DNA from 2 places in the Streptomyces anthophorae genome. Region 1 is predicted to be linked to the other one. Evidence: riboswitches for the same ligand, from Rfam matches in the RefSeq annotation. Region 1 holds a riboswitch; the other holds the start of a gene.
What was found. A riboswitch is a leader RNA that binds a small molecule or an ion and turns the genes downstream of it on or off. The one in region 1 is predicted to bind cobalamin.
Positions count from the first base shown of each region.

Region 2: another riboswitch for cobalamin. It lies ahead of ACNYS0_RS41055 (ABC transporter substrate-binding protein); the one in region 1 lies ahead of nicT (Nickel transporter NicT).

Region 1 covers NZ_JBLWQQ010000001.1:8,076,229-8,081,860, reverse strand. Annotated here, with positions in the region: gene rho (transcription termination factor Rho) at 1-1,094, shown strand, start outside; gene ACNYS0_RS36690 (GNAT family N-acetyltransferase) at 1,124-1,612, shown strand; gene ACNYS0_RS36685 (inorganic diphosphatase) at 1,678-2,184, shown strand; cobalamin riboswitch at 2,184-2,399, shown strand; gene nicT (Nickel transporter NicT) at 2,431-3,549, shown strand; gene ACNYS0_RS36675 (GTP-binding protein) at 3,733-5,632, shown strand, end outside.
Region 2 covers NZ_JBLWQQ010000001.1:8,970,437-8,976,068, forward strand. Annotated here, with positions in the region: gene ACNYS0_RS41045 (ABC transporter ATP-binding protein) at 1-525, opposite strand, end outside; gene ACNYS0_RS41050 (FecCD family ABC transporter permease) at 522-1,535, opposite strand; gene ACNYS0_RS41055 (ABC transporter substrate-binding protein) at 1,610-2,665, opposite strand; cobalamin riboswitch at 2,720-2,872, opposite strand; gene ACNYS0_RS41060 (class F sortase) at 2,949-3,611, opposite strand; gene ACNYS0_RS41065 (hypothetical protein) at 3,724-4,368, opposite strand; gene ACNYS0_RS41070 (phosphoinositide-specific phospholipase C-related protein) at 4,613-5,632, opposite strand, start outside.

The sequences.
Region 1 (5,632 bases):
TCCGCGCCGCCGGAGTCCTCGACATCGGCGGGAACGGGCACGGCTTCCTGCGGGCGCCCGACCTGGAACCCACGTCGCACGACGTCCAGGTCCCCGCCCACCTCATCCGCCAACTCGGCCTGCGCAAGGGCGACTTCGTCGAAGGCACGTGCGGGAGGCCGCGCGGTCTCGCACACGTCGAGACCGTCGGCGGCGCGCCCGCCGACGCGAGCCGCGGCCGCCCGCGCTTCGCCGACCTCACCCCGCTCCACCCCAGCGAGCGCTTCCGCCTGGAGCACCCGGCCGCCGGGCTCGCCGGACGCGTCGTCGACCTGTTCACACCCATCGGCAAGGGGCAGCGCGGCCTGATCGTCGCGCCGCCGAAGACCGGCAAGACAGTGCTGTTGCAACAGCTCGCCGCCGCGTTCGCCGCGAACCACCCCGAGATCCACCTCATGGTGGTACTCGTCGACGAGCGCCCCGAGGAGGTCACCGACATGCGCCGCTCCGTGCGCGGCGAGGTGTACGCCTCGACGTTCGACCGTCCGGCGAAGGCGCACATCGCGCTGGCCGAACTCGCCGTCGAGCGCGCCAAGCGCCTCACCGAGCAGGGCCGCGACGTGGTGATCCTCCTCGACTCCCTCACCCGGCTGTGCCGGGCGCACAACAACGCGGCCTCCACCAGCGGCCGCACCCTGTCGGGCGGTGTCGACGCCGCGGCCCTGCACGGGCCGAAGCGCTTCTTCGGTGCGGCCCGCGACGCCGAGGAGGCCGGCTCGCTGACCATCCTCGCGACCGCCCTCGTCGACACCGGCTCCCGCGCCGACGACTACTACTTCGAGGAGCTCAAGAGCACCGGCAACATGGAGCTGCGCCTGGACCGCGTCCTCGCGCAACGCCGTGTCCACCCGGCCGTCGAGCTCACCCCCTCCGGCACCCGCCGCGAGGAACTCCTGCTCCCCGCCGCCGAGTTGACCGTCGTACGCGGACTTCGGCGCGCCCTCCAGAGCCGGGACCCGGCCGCCTCCTACGAGGCCCTGCTCGACAAGCTGCGCCAGAGCCCGGACAACGCCGCGTTCCTGCGCCAGGCGCACTCCACGGTTCCCACCGGCTGACCCGCCCCCGAGTGCGTAATACTCGACACATGAACGCGAGCATTACGCGCCGTGGCGGGCCCCCGGCCGTCACCGTCCGGCGGGCCACCGCCCGGGACGCCCGGCGCCTCACCCGCCTCGTGCGCGGCTCCAGCGCCTACCGGGACCCCTACGCCTCCATGGTCGCGGGCTACCGGGTGGGCCCCGACTACATCGAGGCGCACCACGTCTACGTGGCGGTGGATCCGGCCGACGAGCGGGTGCTGGGCTTCTACGCGCTGCTCGCCGAGCCCCCGGAGCTGGACCTGATGTTCGTCGCCGACGAGGCACAGGGCCGGGGCATCGGGCGGCTGCTCGTCGACCACATGCGGGAGCGGGCCCTGGCAGCGGGCCTCGACCACGTCCGCGTCGTCGCGCACCCGCCCGCCGAGGGCTTCTACCGCGGCATGGGCGCGCACCGCACCGGCACCGTGCCCGCGCGTCCGCCGGTCGCCTGGGACCGGCCCGAACTCGAATTCCCCATTCCCCCGGCCGCCTGAGGGGTTCCGCCCTCGCCCGGTACGGCGCACACTCGGGGGCGTCGGAATGCGGCAAGGAGGCCACATTGGGCAGCAGTCAGGCACGCGCCGAGGCGTTCGACGTGATCGTGGAGATCCCGCAAGGGTCCCGGAACAAATACGAGATGGACCACGATCTCGGCCGGATCCGGCTCGACCGGATGCTGTTCACGTCGACGCAGTACCCCGCGGACTACGGCTACATCACCGGCACGCTCGGCGGCGACGGCGACCCGCTGGACGCGCTCGTCCTGACCGGCGACGCGACGTTCCCCGGCTGCGCCATCGAGTGCCGGGCCATCGGCATGTTCGTGATGAGCGACGAGAAGGGCCCGGACGAGAAGGTCCTGTGCGTTCCCGCGCACGACCCGCGGCACGACGCGACCCGGGACATCGAGGACATCCCCGAGTTCGACCGCCTGGAGATCACGCATTTCTTCGAGGTCTACAAGGACCTGGAGCCGGGCAAATCGGTCGACGGCTCCCACTGGGAGGGCCGGGAGAAGGCGTACGACGAGATCCGCCGGGCCCGCGAGCGCGCCGCGGGCAGGTAGTAGGGTGGTCGGGCCGTGGTGCTCGGGAAGACCGGTGACGGCCCTTCAGGGGCCCATTCCGGAGCGGCCCTCGCCACTGTGATCGGGTTCTGGACAGCGACGTCCGGAGCGCGCCGTTCCATCCTGTACGCCACTGGCGGCCGTCGGCCGCTGGGAAGGCCGGAGCGGCGGGCACGCCCGTAAGCCAGGAGACCGGCCGCGGCATCTCACGAAGTGATCCACGAGGTGCTGGAGCGTGATCGACGCATGACCCTGCCCGGGAACTCCCCGACCCCTGCCCTGAACTCCCCCTCCCCTGCCTTCCGCTGGCGCCGCGAGGACACGCTGCGCACGGCCGGCCTGATCGCGGTGATCGCCGCGCTGCACGTCGTCGCGTTCGGCGTGCTCTTCCTGCTCGTCGTCCCCGAGCACTATGAGGTCGACAACAAGGCCTTCGGCATCGGCCTCGGCATCACCGCGTACACGCTCGGGATGCGGCACGCCTTCGACGCCGACCACATCGCGGCCATCGACAACACCACCCGCAAGCTGATGGCGGACGGCAAGCGGCCGGTCTCGGTCGGCTTCTGGTTCGCGCTCGGCCACTCCAGCGTGGTGGTCGTGCTCGCGGCGCTCGTCGCGGGCGGCACGGCGCTCGCCACCACTCTGACCAGCGACAACTCGCCCACCCACCAGGTGCTCGGCGTCGTCGGCACGACCGTCTCCGGCACGTTCCTGTACCTCATCGCGGCGCTCAACCTCGTTGCCCTGATGGGCATTTTGAAGGTCTTCAAGGCGATGCGCGCGGGTTCCTACGACGAGAAGAAGCTCGAGGAGCACCTGGATTCCCGCGGGTTCATGAACCGGATCCTCGGCCGCTTCACCAAGTCCATCACCCGGCCAGGACAGATGTTCCCGCTGGGCTTCCTCTTCGGGCTCGGCTTCGACACCGCGACCGAGGTGACGCTGATGGTGATGGCGGGCAGCGGCGCCGCCGCGGGCCTGCCGTGGTACGCGATCCTGTGCCTGCCGCTGCTGTTCGCCGCGGGCATGAGCCTGTTCGACACCCTGGACGGCACGTTCATGAACTTCGCCTACCAGTGGGCGTTCTCCAATCCGGTCCGCAAGGTGTTCTACAACCTCACCATCACCGGCCTGTCGATCGCGGTCGCGTTCTTCATCGGGACGATCGAACTCGTCGGCGTCCTGCACGACAAGCTCGACCTGAGCGACGCGGTCACCGGGTGGATCGCGGGGCTCGACCTCGACAACGTCGGGTACGTCATCGTGGGCCTGTTCGTGGTCGTGTGGGTGGCGGCGATCGCTTACTGGCGACTGGCGCGGGTCGAACAGCGGTGGTCGGCGCGGGTGGCCGACGGGGCGTAGCCCTCGTACACCGGATAAATCGGTTGCCGGGGTGCGCGGCGTGCTGCTGCACTGATCCCCGTGCGGCAGCTGCCGCGCATCCCGAGCGTGAGGACCGATCCATGCGCACTGCAGTCCTGTTCCTTCCGAGGGCCACCGGCAATCCCGCCGTGGCATCCCCTTCCCTCAAGGACCCGACTGCCAGTGGCACTGCTGAATCTTGGAATTCTCGCGCACGTCGACGCCGGTAAGACCAGCCTGACCGAGCGGCTCCTGCACACGGCCGGTGTGATCGACGAACTCGGCCGCGTCGACGACGGGAGCACCCGCACCGACTCCCTCGACCTGGAGCGCCGGCGCGGCATCACCATCAAGTCGGCCGTGGTGTCGTTCCCGGTCGACGGCACCACCGTCAACCTGGTGGACACACCGGGACACCCCGACTTCATCGCCGAGGTCGAGCGCGTGCTCGGCGTGCTCGACGGGGCGGTCCTCGTCGTCTCCGCCGTGGAGGGCGTACAGGCACAGACCCGCGTCCTGATGCGGACCCTGCGCCGACTGCGCATCCCCACCGTGGTGTTCGTGAACAAGGTCGACCGCGGCGGCGCCCGCGAGTCCGCGCTCCTCGACGACCTGCGGCACAAGCTCGCGCCCGCGATGATCCCGATGAACACGGTGGCGCACGGCCTCGGCGGCCGGGACGCGCACTGCGTTCCCTGCGCGTCCGACGACGCGGCCCATCGCGCCCGCCTTGTCGACGTGCTCTCGGCCCGTGACGACGCGCTCCTGGAGGCGTACGTCAAGGACGAGGAGTCGGTCACGTACGGCTGGCTGCGCGACGCGCTCGCCGAACAGACGGCGCGCACCGAGGCGCATCCGGTGTACTTCGGCTCGGCGATGACGGGCGCGGGGATCGACGCGCTCGTGGACGGCATCACGCGCCTGCTCCCGACGGCCGACGAGCGGCCCCGACTGCCGCTGTCCGCCCGCGTGTTCAAGGTGGAGCGCGGACCGGCCGGCGAGAAGATCGCGTACGCCCGGGTGTTCACGGGGACGCTGCCGGTCCGCGAGCGGCTCGCGCTGCCCGGCGGCGGCGAGGACCGGGTGACGGCGGTGCGCGTCTTCGCGGACGGCGCGGACACACCGCGCACGGAAGCGGGGCCCGGGCAGGTGGCGCGGCTGTGGGGGCTGGGCGGCGTACGCGTCGGGGACGATCTCGGCGAGCCCCGGGTGCCCGTCGAGGAGCACCACTTCGCACCGCCGACCCTGGAGACGGTCGTCGACCCCGACCGGCCGGGGCGGCGCGGCGCCCTGCTCGCCGCGCTCACGCAGCTCGCCGAGCAGGACCCGCTGATCGGCCTGCGGCAGGACGACATCCGCCAGGAGATCTTCCTGTCGCTCTACGGAGAAGTGCAGAAGGAGGTCGTGCAGGCCACGCTCGCCGAGGAGTTCGGGCTCGATGTGACGTTCCGGGAGTCGACGCCGCTGTGCGTCGAGCGGCCGACGGGCTCCGGCGCGGCGGCCGAGGCCATGAAGGACGAGGGCAACCCGTTCCTGGCGACCGTCGGCCTGCGGGTCGACCCGGCGCCGATCGGCTCGGGTGTCGCGTTCCGGCTCGGCATCGAGCTCGGCTCCCTCCCCCTGGCCTTCATCAAGGCCATCGAGGAGAGCGTGCACAGGACGCTGCGCCAGGGACTGCTCGGCTGGCAGGTCACCGACTGCACGGTGACCCTCGCACGCTCCGGCTACGCCCCGCGTCAGAGCCACGCGCACGCGATCTTCGACAAGTCGATGTCGAGCACGGGCGCCGACTTCCGCGGCCTCACCCCGCTGGTCCTGATGAGCGCGCTCACGCGCGCGGGCACGGCGGTGTGCGAGCCGATGCACCGCTTCCGCCTGGACATCCCGGCGGATCTGTACGGGGCGGTGCTGCCGGTGCTCACCCGGCTGCGGGCGGTGCCGACGGGACAGCGCACGGACGGCGGGCCGTGGACCACGGTCGACGGTGTGATCCCCGCGGCCCGGGTGCGCGCCTTGGAGCAGCAACTGCCGTCCCTCACCCGGGGCGAAGGGGTCCTGGAGGCCTCCTTCGACCACTACGCAC
Region 2 (5,632 bases), 890 kb from region 1:
GTGCTGGATGTCCAGGTGGTTCGTCGGCTCGTCCAGGAGCAGCTCGCGCGGCTCCTGCGCCAGCGCCCGCGCGATCTGGACGCGCTGGCGTTCGCCGCCGGACAGGGTGTGCCACAGCCGGTGTGCCCGGTCGGCGAGACCGCTGCGCTCCAGGGCCTCGCGCACGGCCGCCTCGTCGGCCGCCGACGCGGGCTGCCAGGCGCGGCGGTGCGGGACCCGGCCCAGGCGTACGACGTCGGCGACGGTCAACTCGACCTGCGCGTCGGCCTGTTGCTGAACCATGGCGATGCGCCGCGCGGCCTGCCTGCGGCCCACCGAGGCGAGCGGGTCGCCGTCGAGCGTGACCAGGCCGGCGGTCGGCGCCAGCACCCCGGCGAGCATGCGCAGCAGCGTGGACTTGCCCGAGCCGTTGGGGCCGAGGACGCCGGTGACGGTGCCGGGCTCCGGCGTCACGGACACCCCGTCGAGCACCAGCGCGCCGCCCGGCGACCACGACACACGCTCCGCGCGCAGCCCCGCCGTCATCGCACACCCCGCTGGCGGTAGAGCACCAGCACGAACGCCGGCACACCGATCAGCGATGTCACCACACCCACCGGAACCTCCTGCGGTTCGAGCACCGTCCGCGCCACCGTGTCCACCCACACCAGGAACACCGCACCCGCGAGCGCCGTCACCGGCAGCAGCCGGGTGTGCCCCGGACCCACCAGGGCGCGCGCCGCGTGCGGAAGCACCAGGCCGACGAAGCCGATCGCCCCCGCCGCGCTCACCAGCGCCGCCGTGAGCAGCGCCGTCACGCACAGCAGCACGATCCGGGTACGGCCCACCCGGACGCCGAGCGCGGCCGCCGCCTCCGCGCCGAAGGCGAACGCGTCGAGCGTGCGCCCGTACGCCAGACACACCACGAGCGCCACGGCGAGCACGGCCAGGCACAGCCACACCTCGGTCCAGCCGACCCCGCTGAGCGAGCCGAGCAGCCAGAACAGCACCCCGCGCGTCGTCTCCGCGTCGGCGGATGTCAGCACGACGAACGAGGTCAGCGCCGAGAACAGCTGCATCGCCGCGACCCCGCACAGCACCACCCGGTCCGTGCTGCCGCCCAGCGTGTGACTGAGCACCAGCACCAGGGCGAACGAACAGACGGCGCCGGCGAACGCGCCGCCGGACACCGAGACGGCGCCCCCGCCGAGGCCGAGGACGACGACGAGCACGGCCCCGGTCGAAGCGCCCGAGGAGACACCGAGCACGAACGGATCGGCCAGCGGGTTGCGCAGCAGCGCCTGGAGCACCGTGCCGCACACCGCGAGCCCGGCGCCGCACACCGCCGCGAGCAGCGTCCGCGGCAGGCGCAGGTTCCATACGATGCCGTCCCGGATCGGAGAGAGGTCCGAGGTCCCGAGGCCGATCCGGTCGCCGACCGCCGCCCACACGTCCCCGACCTGGATCTGCGCGGGGCCGATGGTGATCGCGAAGGCGACGGAGGCGCACAGCGCGGCCACGGCGGCCGCCCAGACGAGCGTGGCGCGCAGGGTGATCCGGGGCGAGGCCGGCGGATGCGCCGCCGTCGCCGGGGGAGCCGCGACCGTGCGAGCTGTGACCGGCCGGGCCGTCACCGGGCGAGCCCGAAGCGGCGCAGCCCCGCGGCCACGCGCTCCACGCCGTCGACCGTCCGGATCGTCGGGTTCATGGCCTGCCCGCTCAGGCGCACGTACCGCTTCTTCTTCACGGCGGTCATGTGCTGGGTGACGGGATTCGACTCCAGGAACTTGATCTTCTGCGCGGCCGACTCCGCCGACTGCGAGCGGCGCGTCAGGTCGCCGATGACGAGGACGTCGGGATCGCGGTCCGCGACCGTCTCCCAGTTGACCTGCGGCCACTCCGCACGCGTGTCGTCGAAGACATTGCGCGCCCCGAGCTCCTTGGTGACGACGCCGGGCGCGCCGCAACAGCCCGCCATGTAGGGCGAGTCGGAGTTGGCGAACCAGTACAGGACGTCGACGCCGTGCGCGTCGACACCCGAAGTGGCCGTGCGGACGCGGGACTTGAGCGTGTCGATCAGCTTCTCGCCGCGCTTCTGCACGTGGAAGACGCGCGCCAGGTCGCGGATCTCGCCGTACACGACGTCGAGCCCCAGGGCCTTGGTCCGCACCCCGTCCCCGTCGCCGCCGTTGTCCTTGCCCGCGCAGTCGCTGGGGGAGAGGTACGTGGGTACGCCGAGCTTCTCGAACTCCGCGCGCGGCGCCACGCCGCCCTTGCCGAGGGTGTACGTGAACGAGGCCGCGGCGAAGTCCGGCTCGGTGCCGAGGACCTTCTCGAACGACGGGTAGCGGTCGGCCAGGCGCGGCACCTTCGCGTTGGCCTTCGCCAGGTTCTTCAGTACCGGGTCGGTCCAGGTGCCGGTGCCGACCATCCGGTCCTCCAGGCCGAGCGAGAGCATGATCTCGGCGGAGCCCTGGTCGAGGGCGACGGCGCGGCGCGGGGCGTGCTCGACCCGCACCTTCTCGCCGCAGTTGTCGAGCGTGACACCGTCGCCGCTCGCGGCATCGTCCCGGGTGGCGGCGGTCGTGCCGCACCCGGCCAGCAGCAGGGTGAGCGCCAACAGCGGGGCGCATCGGCGGAGTTGACGTGCGAACAGCACGGAGGTTCCTTCGCGTCCAGGGCTCATACGCGGAGCCGGCCTACGGTCCGCCCCCACGCCACGCGGCGCTGGAGGCCGCCAGCAGGTCTTCGGACTCGGGGTCGTCCGCGCGAAGCGCCTTCCCAGGCCGATGTGCCGGCCCAGTGGCAGTGGCTCCGCCCGTCACCCTCACCGCTGCGCGTCAGTTCCGGGTTCGCACCGGATTCCCTGACCCGTGTGCGTAGAAAAACACACAAAGGTAAGACTGGCTCAGCGAAGCTATCACGCGTCCCGTCCCGGGCATCACTCGCTCACGGACTTGACTGTCGGTTCAAGGAGGGGGCGGGCCCGGGCGGGAGCGCGCCGATGGGTGGGAGAGCTGTCCGACGAGATGGGAGTACACCACCAGATTGTCGCGGTATCCGGTGTCGGCCCCATACGCGCCGGCGCAGGTAATGGTGCGCAGCTCGGGGCGTCCGGTGGAGTCGTAAACCTCTCGGGTGGGGAAGGACCTCTTGGCGTAGCTGCGAACCTTGTCGACCTCGAAGCGTGCGACGTTTCCGTCGCTGCGGGCGACATCGATCCGGGCTCCGGGGCGAAGCCGGCTCAGGCGCGCGAAGACGGCAGGACCCTTGCGGGTGTCGAGGTGGCCGACGGCCACCGATGTTCCGTTCTGCCCCGGGACGGGCGCACCGCTGTACCAGCCCGCGATGTCGGGGCGGTCGAGTGGGGGTGGTTCCAGGCGTCGCAGATGATCGAGGCCGATGGCCACCAGGGGGGCGTCGACTCCGATGGAAGGGATGACAATGCGGGTCGGGACAGTCCGCGTGGTGCCGGAACGGGAGTTCCCCTGCGCGGCGGTACTCCCACTCCGGGACTGTGCATGTGAGGCCGCGCCCCGCTCGCCGGGGGGCTCGCTCTGCGAGCCCGTCATCTGCGACCAGCCCGTCACCGTAATGATGAGCAGGGCGAGGAGCAGTGCGGTGGGCCGCACCAGCCTCTGTGTGGCGGACGTTGAACCTGGTTCGGCTGGTGCCGGGTCCTGCGTGTTGCGGGACCCGGCACCACCCGGACTCGGGGTGGATCGCTTCACCGGGCGGCCTCGGTCAGCCTGCGGATCCGGGGCGGCTCAGGCCGCCTCCACCCGCGTCGACCCCGCCGACAGGATGGCTTCCCTGATCGCCGCGGCCCGGTGTGTCGGAGCCATCTGGCGTGTCAGGAGTGTTCGTGGGGTCGGGAGCTGGGGACTTCGTGGGGTCGGGAGTCGGGGACTGCGTGGGGTCGGGGGTCGGAGTCTTCGTCGGGTCGGGAGTCGGCGACGGCGAAGGATTGTCGCCGCAGTCCACCTTGAAGTTCTTGGACTTGGCCTGCCCGCTCTCGGTGGCCCACCGCCAAGTCACCCCGTAGTGACCGTCCGGCAGCGACATCGTGGCGGTGTGCGCCGAACCGTCGTCGTTGACGCGCAGTACGCCTTGGCTGACCGTGTCGTTCCCAGTGGGCGGAATCTCATCGATCTGCCAGTAGACGGCCTTCACTCCATCGAAGTCGAAGGCGTCCAGGTAGAACTCGCACACCTGGGGCTCGTCCCGTTCGTCGCCCACCGGGGTGTCCGCGCTGTGGACCTTGATGTCGCCGTTGTCGCCTGGAGCGGCCAGGGCCTGGGAGACTGGAACGGCGGCCAGGCCGATGGTCAGGGCGACCGCTCCGAGGATCCCGGTGCGGCGGCGGTCCCGGACGATATTGGGCACCATGCGGTTCCTTACGATAGTCGGATCATCCGTTCGTAATCGTTGCTTTCCGGGCAGACTGCAACGTCCCGTGCACGACCGCGGCGTTCGGCCCCGTGGACACGCCGGGCTTGTCACCCGTTGGGGGCACCCACTCGCAGGGGAGCGCCGACGGCGCGGGCGTTGCCCGGCAGTAGACGGAACGGCGCCTGCCGGCATGAACACGGGCTCCAAGCGTCCCGACTGGACAACTCCTCGGCGCAGCGCCTCACCGGCCCGCATTGAGCGCGTCCACCGCTCCCTGCGCGTCGCCGATCGTCGAGTAGTCGACCGCGACGAAGTTGACCGGCCTGCCGCGCTCGCGTTCGCAGCGGCGCGCCCGGTCGAGTACGTACCGGCGGGCGTTGACCTCGCCCGCGTCGATGCGGCTGCCGCCGTTGTTGGTGATGAAGTGGTTGAGCAGGAACAGCCGCTTGTCGTCGCCGCCGCGGTGCGGGACGCAGCTCATTTGGTCGGGGGAGCGGAAGGCGAACGGCGTCTCCATGCCGTACCGGTAGAAGTTGCGGTACCAGGAGCCCGCGTCGTCCGCCTTCTCGGCGAAGACCACCAGACGCCGTCCGCTGTCGATCATCTCGCCGAGCGTCGGCCACGGCTTCGCCGGGTCGGCGTCCGGCCGGTGCACCAGCTTGTCCAACCCGGCCTGCCTGAAGGCCCTTCGGGTGTCCTTGGCGGAGATCGCGTCCTGGACGATCAGGGTGACCACGTCATGGGGGTGGTCCTTCATCCAGTCGCCGATCTCGCGCAGCGTCGGCACCAGCGGGATCGCCCCCGCCCGGCACACGGAGTGGCACAGCCACAGACCCTTGCGCGGCGGGTTGACCCGGTTGACCGCGGACCGCACCAGTGCCTGCTGCTCGGCGGTGAACTCGGAGCCGTCGAGGCGCCCGGTGATCTCCTCGGGCGTCTCCCAGCGATAGGTGTCCAGTTGGAGGGCGCGCGCCCCGTGGTCCAGCTGCGTGCTGATGTGAGGGTCCTGGAGGGGCCCGATGAAGTGGTCGGCGGTCGTCGACATCGCGTTGTGCATGGTCAGGTACGCGACCTCGTCGTAACGGCGGTCGCACAGCTCGGTGCTGCCCTGGCACTCGCGGGCCGCCGCAGGGGAGGCGGCCAGCGGCATCAGCACCATTCCCGCGACCGCCACGCACGCGGAGCCGAACCCCAGGCCGACCGCCCGCCGCGGCGATCCGAGCCGCTCGCGCGCCACCCGCGGCGCCCGCCCCGCGAGCCC